Regions from separate parts of the Psychrobacter sp. SCQQ22 genome, predicted to be linked through region 1. Evidence: predicted binding sites of a transcription regulator. Region 1 holds the regulator's gene; the other holds the start of a gene.

Region 1 (4,553 bases):
CAAGCGGGAGATATCGTGTCATGGCGTCTGCCAAAAAGTAACTTGCCGCACATAGGCATTGTCTCGGACAAAGTAGCCGCTGATGGCACACCGTTGATTATTCATAATATCGGCAGCGGTACGCAAGAGGAAAACATCCTATTTGCTTATCCTATCCATAAGCACTTTCGATATTAAGGTGCTTTGAATATCTTTCAATACTGAAGCGCTTTCGTTATGAGTCGTTACTTTTAATAATTAGTAAAAAGTAATGAATAAAAAGCCCCGTTAAGCGTTATGATTTACGCTTAACGGGGCTTTTGTTTTTTGCAGCTCTTGTTTTGGGAGTCGGTAGTACATTTATTTGGTATCGGTATTGCCCAATAATTGTCCCATTTGTACAACACTATTGGCTTTCATACTGTCTTGCCAAGCAGCTTTTGCGGCTTTTGGTAGCACTACAATGGCGGTTGAGCCTAAGTAAAAACGGCCAAGTTCATCACCTTTCTCAAAGCTCATGTCATGGTCGGCTTCTTGGATATCATCCGTACGAGAAATCTTACCTGTCGCTACCGTCTCGATACCAGCGACAATCATCGCCCCGACCATCACCACGGCTGCTTTGCCATACTTAGTATCAAACATACAAACCAAACGCTCATTACGTGCAAATAAGTCAGGCACGTTGTCGGCAGTCGTATTATTGACCGAAAACAGCGTACCCGGTACGTAACGCGTCTTGGTTAAAGTACCATCGAACGGCATATGGACACGGTGATAATTACTAGGTGCTAGATAAACGGTTGTAAAGCTACCATCAGCAAAATACTGGCCATCTTCGCTATCAGCAAGTAGCTGCCCAACATCGTAGTAGCGACCTTTGGCTTGGAGCAATTTATGGTCTTCGATCTGACCCAACTGAGAGATAACACCATCCGCAGGGCTGACGATGCCGTCAGCAGTAGTATCGATAGGGCGAGCATCGTCTTTTAGTTCACGAGTAAAAAAATCATTGAAACTTTCATAGGCATTAAAGCTCTGGCGCTCATACTCGTCCAAACTGACATGATAAGCTTTAGCAAAGCTACGGATAAATGCGCGTTTGACGTAAGGGTGGCGACTTGCGGCTAGACGGCCTGCAATTTTACTTAGCTGCTGCTGCGGGACAAGCTGTTGCAAGGTGGTGAATAAATTCATAATGAGGTTACCAAAGTAAAGTTCAATGTAATAATTAATGGGCAAGTGAATGGCTGCATTTTATCATGGACAGCATGTTATTGTATGAGCATAATCTGTAAGGAGTCAGTAAATGAAAGCACTTATACAACGAGTGAAGGGTGCGAGTGTCACCATTGATGAACAGTGTGTCGGTACTATTGAGCAAGGTGTGTTGGCATATATTGGTCTGGGTCACGATGATACGCTACAAAGCGCGCAGAGAATGATCGATAAAATCCTGACCTATCGCATCTTTGAAAATGATGATGATCCTGCCAAATATGGTAAATTAGATAAAAACGTCCAGCAAGTCGCCGGTGGATTGCTATTGGTATCACAGTTCACTTTGATGGCAAAAACTGATAAAGGCCGTCGCCCTGACTTTGGGGGTGCAATGGCACCCGATATGGCACAGGCGTTGTTCGCACAATTGGTCGCTTATGCCAAAACCCAGCATGCCAATGTGGCTACTGGTCAGTTTGGCACTGATATGCAGGTATCGAGCATCAATGATGGGCCGCTGAATTTCTTATTAGAGGTAAAGTAAACAATCGGATTCAATATTAAGGATAAGGCATTTCAAACAAATGTCATTAAGCTGTCATAATTAATCCGTTTAATAGATAAAATATAACGAGCACCTATCGCCTTGTTTATAAGTTGAGTTTCGTCATCTAACGCTGAGAATACCGTATGTATAATGAGCAAATTTTAATTGTTGAAGATGAACCTGCGATTCGTGAAATGATCGTAATGACACTAGAAATGGCTGGATTTGATAGCTTGCAGGCAGCCGATGTATCAGAGGCGCATCAGCAAGTCGTCGACCATAGGCCTGCGCTTATTTTATTAGATTGGATGCTGCCCGGAGATAAAAGCGGTGTTGATTTTTGCCGTATGCTCAAAAATGATGAGATATTGTCCGAAATCCCCGTCATTATGCTGACGGCCAAAGGTGAAGAGGATAGTAAGGTTCACGGCCTTGATGCCGGTGCTGATGACTATATGACCAAGCCCTTTTCGACACGTGAATTGATATCAAGAATCAAAGCAGTGTTGCGCCGTAGTAGTGCGCTCAGTAGTGATAAGCCTATCGAAATAGGTAATCTAAGCCTAGATACAAAGAGCCAGCGCGTGACAGCCACAGGCAAAGTCATCGAAGTTGGCCCCACTGAGTATCGATTATTGGCATTCTTTATGAGTCACCCAGAGCGTGCTTATACGCGGACACAGCTGCTAGATCAAGTATGGGGTGGCAACGTCTATATTGAAGATAGAACCATTGATGTACATATCAAACGTCTGCGTACATTACTGCGCCCACATGACTGTGATAAGTTGATACAGACGGTTCGTGGTACAGGCTATCGGTTTTCTAGCTTTATTGAACCCAGTTAATTGACCCTAAAAGTGCCTTGGCAATCGTGGCCCAATATAGCGAATAGTGGTAAGGATAATAAGTGAGCAATACTATGCCAATAGAAAATAACCAGCAGGGCACGTTAGAGTCAACCTCTCAGAAGCATGCAACGGATCAACTTAAAAAAATCAGCAGCGCCGTACAAGCATTAAGAGATGCGGTGATTTTAATCAATGATGATGATGGTTTGGAGTGGTGGAATCAAGCGGCAGAGGATTTGCTGCTATTGCAAGTAACAGATAAAGGTCAGAGTATTTTTGACTTCATCAGCGCCCCTGAATTCCGTCAATATTATCAGTCCACAACGATACCTAACGATGGTGTTCATATAGAATCATGGCGAGATGCTAAGCGCTATTTAAAGTGTGAAATTACACCGTTTGGTGATGAAAAGCTGCTCATTATTTATGACGTGACACGATTACATAATTTAGAAGAAATGCGCCGCGATTTTGTCGGGAATGTCTCGCATGAATTGCGTACGCCACTGACCGTAATGATGGGGTATTTAGAAAACTTCTCACATCAGCCAGATATGCCGCCGCATTGGCGTCGTGGTTTTGAGTTGATGACTCAGCAAACAGCTCGCATGAACAGAATTGTAAATGACTTGCTCCTGTTATCTCGCATTGAAATCGAGGAGGCTCATGAGCTGACTTATATTGATATGACCAAGCTGTTGACTCATGTCTACGATGACGCGCAAGCCTACAACCAGTCATATGGCCATACCATTCATTTGCAGATAGATACTTATGACGGGCTACAAGGTTCAGAGATGTACCTAAATAGCGCATTGTCTAACTTGGTGATTAATGCCATTAAATATACTCCAAAAGGTGGCGATATATCCATCAGCTGGACCAAGACGTCAGAAGGCTGCAAGTTCGCTGTTGAGGATAATGGCATTGGCATTGCATCGCAGCATATTGAGCGTTTAACGGAGCGTTTTTATCGTATTGATAAAGGCCGTAGTCGTGCCACAGGTGGTACAGGTTTGGGCTTAGCGATTGTAAAACATGTCTTGTACCAACATGAGGCAAAATTACAAATTGACTCGGTAGAAGGGGTCGGGTCCACATTTAGTATGGTATTCCCAGCAGCTTATGTTCGATCCGCTCCTACGAGTTAAGACCGAAAATATTACTGATTTATAGACGGATAATATGCCCTAATTCTTTTGCAAAAATGGATACGGGTTCACAGCGCTACCATTGATGTATATCCCATAATGGACATGAGGCGGTGTGCCTTTTGCATTGCCACTATCACCAACATAACCAATGATATCACCAGCATTCACCCAGTCGTTGGGAGCAATATCGGCATAATCTTCTAAATGCGCATAGTAGTGTCCTGCGCCGCCAGGTCCAACGATGACCACCACGCGACCACCCAAATTATTTTCACCTACTTTGCGGACGATACCTTGCGTTGTCGACTGTATCGGCGTGCCTCGCGCTGCAAAGATATCAATACCTTCATGCGAGCGGCCTTGACTACGCGCAGCACCCCAAGTATCCGTTAGATTCTGCTCTGGTAACGGCGAGGGTAGACTGTCTTCTGTAGGCAGTGCTTGCTGCAATAGACTCAACTGTTGCCACTTTGACACAACGAATGACTGTGTTTGTTGACTGATACTTGGCAGTAGTTTGTCTAATATAAACAATAGCATCACCAACACAGCAGCTCTAATGAGCACGCTTAGTACACGGCGTAAAAATGTGGGTTTGGCTCGCTGATGTTCATCGGCAGGTAGCATAGGGCTCTCTTAAATTTTCTATATTATTGAATACTATATTGTAGAAGTTCTATCCTTTACTTTCTGTATGAGCTTGTTATATTTGGTTTTTATCCCAATAACTATAAATGTAGCAAGCATGTTTCTATTCACTATAACGCTTCTGTTAGGCTATTTCAGCCACTATTGATGACC
Region 2 (4,553 bases), on a different contig from region 1:
ACCCAATTGGTCATAGTGACGCACAGTATCCTTAGTAGTATTGGCTTTTTTTGCTAGCGCCCCAATTAACAAAAACGATTCATCAAATGCCATAGTGGTCTCATAGGTCTGTAAGTAGATGCTTGTTAATAGCCATCACAATGCTCGTTATAAATTGAGCTGCCAAGGTTCTTCGTTATCGAGTTGCGATACTGGCAACGGTTTGTGGGAGTCATTTTGCCATGTGATGGCATCACCAGCTATCAATGTATTTAACTGAGTGAGAAACTCTACACGTGGCAAGGTAGTTGTGCCTAGGCTCATTAGATGATCGTTTGGTAATTGACAGTCGACCAACGCTACATGGCTTTGTTCACATAAGCGCATAAGACCCCAAAAAGCTAACTTTGAGGCATTGGAAGCGCAGTGAAACATCGACTCGCCAAAATAGATATTGCCTATTTTTAATCCATAAAGCCCACCAACCAATTGCCCTTTATCATCCCAAACTTCCACACTATGTGCAAACCCTTGCGCATGCAGCTTGGTGTAGGCTTCAATCATTTCATCATGAATCCAAGTATGTTCTCCTTCAGGCTGATTGTCATTGAGGCCGTCGCTGCGTGGCAAGCTACAGGCATGAATTACGTCATCAAACGCTTGATTAAGGGTCAGTTGCCAACGGGCGCGATTCGCTTGTTTGCGTAGTGACTTGCTTGGCTGATAGTCTGTTGGCACTATTACACATCGTGGTTCAGGGCACCACCAAGCGATCGGCTCATCTTCATTAAACCAAGGGAACAGTCCTTGTGCATAAGCAGAGATGAGGGTTTCTGGTGCCAAATCGCCACCCATCGCGACGATGCCAATGCCATCAGGGTCAATAGAAATAGGATCAGGAAAGTCATAACGCCCAAGACTTTTTAAGGTCTCAGGCGTGATGTGTTGATCGTTCTGTTGAGTAAAGTTGCCCATTTAAGCTTCTTTATCTGCAGTTAGTGTTGAGTCGTAAGTATGATCACGAGCAACGGTCTCTCCCAATGCATCCAAGTATTTTTCAGCATCAAGTGCTGCCATACAGCCAGTGCCAGCAGATGTGATGGCTTGACGATAGACATGATCGGCGACATCGCCTGCTGCAAACACCCCTTCGATACTGGTTTGCGTGGCATTACCCACTAAGCCGCTTTGAACAGTAAGATAGCCATCTTTCATATCTAGCTGACCTTTGAACAAGTCCGTATTAGGCTTATGACCGATTGCCACAAACATGCCAAATACATCTAGTTGCTTAGTACTGCCATCGATGGTTGATTTGATAACAACGCCATTGACGCCCATGTCATCACCAACCACTTCTTCAACACTGTGATTCCACTCGATTTTGACGTTACCATTTTTGGCTTTTTCGAACAATTTGTCTTGTAGGATTTTCTCAGAGCGTAAGCTATCACGGCGATGCACTAAGGTTACTTCAGAAGCAATGTTTGATAGATATAGAGCTTCTTCGACAGCCGTATTACCACCACCGATGACGGCGACTTTTTGGTTTTTGTAGAAGAAACCATCACAAGTAGCACAAGCTGAAACGCCAAGGCCTCTGAATTTGGTTTCTGACTCTAGCCCTAGGTACTGAGCAGATGCACCTGTTGAGATGATTAGGGCATCACAAGTGTAGCTACCGTTATTACCCGTTAATTGAAAAGGGCGTACATTCAAATTTACTTCGTTGATATGGTCATAGACCAATTCGGTACCGAAGCGTTCTGCATGGGCTTTCATGCGTTCCATCAATGCAGGGCCTGTTAAGTCATGAGCATCGCCCGGCCAGTTATCGACTTCGGTGGTGGTGGTGAGCTGTCCGCCTACTTCCATACCAGTGACCATGACAGGTTTTAGGTTGGCGCGTGCTGCATAAACGGCAGCAGAATAACCAGCAGGACCTGAGCCTAGGATGATGAGTTTTTCGTGACGTGGCGCTGTATTTTCAGTTGCCATGGGTAATTCCTTGCTAAATATAAAAAGTTAAAAATAGGAGTGATTAATAGATCTCTTGCAAAAGTACCAGTTCATTGATTTTCACTGACGGAGTCACGAGGGCTAGCGATGACTTATGCAAGAAATCTAATATAGTAAATTTTTCAAAATAACGACTAATATGGTTTTTTCATTGCTGTGTGATAATAACATAAGGGCACGGCGGGCAAAGTGCAAGTTTGCTAAAATCAACATGGATATCATTAGAATTAAAGCATATAAACCTTGAAGTATTGTTGCCATAAATGACGACTATTTTATAAGGTCTATATAAGATTGTTAGCCTTATTCTGTGAGCTATATTGCTAAAAGTAGGGTTTTTTATCTAAATCGCATATTAGCTAACTTTCTTGCACTCTTTCTTTAGAAGACTGTCGCCACTATGCCTATGTATTTGTTATTATAAGAAGTTATGCCAAGTGTATTGGGGCGCAGAAAGAAGGCTGTCATGACTCATCTTTATGACAGACAATGCGTTCTAAATACTTTGCCAGAGATATTTATATTCGCACTTCTATATCAGTATCTCTATGTCAGCACTTTATGTCAGCACTTTATGTCAGCATGATTAAGCTTAGTCATGCGTTGACGACCATTTAGTATTAATAACAAGGCAGATCTTACGTGATATCAGCACCGCTTATTGAGTATTTAAAAAAGGGAATATTTACCCTCCTTGGGTTAATACTGGCCGTTTATCTCTTTGTCATCTTGATGACGTATACAGGTAACGACCCTAGCTGGTCGCATATCAGTAGTGACATGACCACGATTAATAATGTGGGTGGTGCATCGGGTGCTTGGTTATCGGACTTGCTCTATAGCTTCTTTGGTTTTGGTGCATGGTGGCTGCTAGCATTTTTGGTTTATGAGTCTATCCTTATCTGGTGGGACAACAAGCCAACATTTTGGCTGATGCGTTTGATTGCTTATGTGTTTTTATTATTGAGTGCCAGTGCTTTATTTGCACAATTGGTTGCGTTGGTTCAGCACGTAACGGATCCAACAGCGACAAGGCTAGAAGGGGTTGCTGGCGGTATTATAGGGTTGGAGCTACAGTCTCGATTGGCTCAGCTTTTATCGCAGTGGGGGAGTGTACTCTTCTTAACGGTTTTCGTTATTATCACGGCGACTTTTGCCTTTAATATTCATTGGCTTGCGATTTATCAGAAAGTGACAGCGTTGTCATGGTTAGGTTCAGGGGTCAAACACAAAGGCATGGCGCATGATGATATCTCTGCTCAAGAAGGTATTATCTCAGAGCAAAACGATGAAAGTATAGCAACGAATAAAACAGCTAAAGAAATCTCAGAACAGCAGCAGTTACCGCTTGAGCTACACTCTGAAGATAGTGTAAAAGCAGTAGAGAATAGTGGTCGTTTCAGCAATGTCTTATCAGACTTTTTATCAACGTCAGGGCTTGCTGATAGCGTAAAAGCGTCGATGGCAGCAGCAACGCAAGCGGCTATGTCTAATTCAAGTGCTATATCTAATTCAAGTGCCATGTCTAATAATGAAAATAGCCAACAGCTACAGGCGGCAACAGCGACACCTAGCGGTACAATTGATAATACAGTCAATCATGCTAATACATCGCCGACGTCAAGCTCTGTAATGACACCTGTCCGCAAAGTAGAACCGAGCTTTGCTTGGAATGATGCAAATACCGTTGATGATTTATTGGCCAGTGAGCAATTAGCTTATAACACCAATACTATGAACGGTCATGGTTCAGATTCTGCTGCGCCAGTACCTAATAATACTGAATTTAGTCATACCAATACTGAGTCGCTAGAATCAGCTGTGCCATCAGCTCCGACTATATCAAGCGCAAAAATAGCTGACGTTCAATCGCCAATTGAGGATGTCGTATACGGTGAGACGGTTCTTCAAAATACGGCAGATTCTGGGCTTGATGTGCCAGCGGAGAGCATTGATACATTGGCAGATGCTTGGCTAGCAGAGCATGCAGATATTTCAGTACCTACTACTGAAGCGTCTGTAGAAACACTTAAGTCTGATAGTGTCGTGGAGCAGCCAGTACGAGAAGCAGTCGTAGAGCCTGTGTCCGATTTAACCAGTAGCGATGCTATTAATAAGCAGCCTTCGAATAGCAAGCTTTCTGATAATAAGCCTTCGAGTATACCTGTTGCTTCAGCTGCTATTGCAAAGTCAGCTACTCAACTGGCAGCAGAAGCTATTCAGCCAATGTCAGAAATGGCCGATATGACGCCGACCAATACACCGCCTGCCAATCCAACATTACCACCAACTGTTGTCGCTGAGCCAGTTGTTGCTTCTAAATCCAATGTGAGTTTTGATATACCTGAAGGAGATTCTAGCAACCATATTGCTGATATGGTGCCAGATGATACGAGCGCTGATGATGCTGCTCCTGTTATGCCCCATATTAGCGATGATGCAGCGTTTAGTACCAAGTCACGCTCAATGCAAACGGCGGCTTATCGTAGTAGTTTGTCGCCTATTCCTGAGATGTCGATTTTAGACAATCCAGACCCAAATCGCCAACCGAGTTA

The links. Region 1 encodes PhoB, which activates phosphate uptake and scavenging genes when phosphate is short. Its sites were predicted from a motif close to TGTCATNAANCTGTCATAA; they were not measured.
Region 2: a site for PhoB is predicted at 2,571-2,589, ahead of I6E84_RS14270 (DNA translocase FtsK). Genes of this name have one in related genera too.

What each region holds. Positions count from the first base shown of each region.
Region 1 is NZ_JADYWZ010000012.1:59,668-64,220, forward strand. Features, by position in the region: gene I6E84_RS13565 (DUF1287 domain-containing protein) at 1-177, shown strand, start outside; gene asd (archaetidylserine decarboxylase) at 340-1,176, opposite strand; gene dtd (D-aminoacyl-tRNA deacylase) at 1,289-1,744, shown strand; gene phoB (phosphate regulon transcriptional regulator PhoB) at 1,891-2,595, shown strand; gene phoR (phosphate regulon sensor histidine kinase PhoR) at 2,658-3,749, shown strand; gene I6E84_RS13590 (M23 family metallopeptidase) at 3,789-4,379, opposite strand.
Region 2 is NZ_JADYWZ010000007.1:170,384-174,936, reverse strand. Features, by position in the region: gene I6E84_RS10835 (MerR family transcriptional regulator) at 1-93, opposite strand, end outside; gene aat (leucyl/phenylalanyl-tRNA--protein transferase) at 148-954, opposite strand; gene trxB (thioredoxin-disulfide reductase) at 955-1,977, opposite strand; gene I6E84_RS14270 (DNA translocase FtsK) at 2,641-4,553, shown strand, end outside.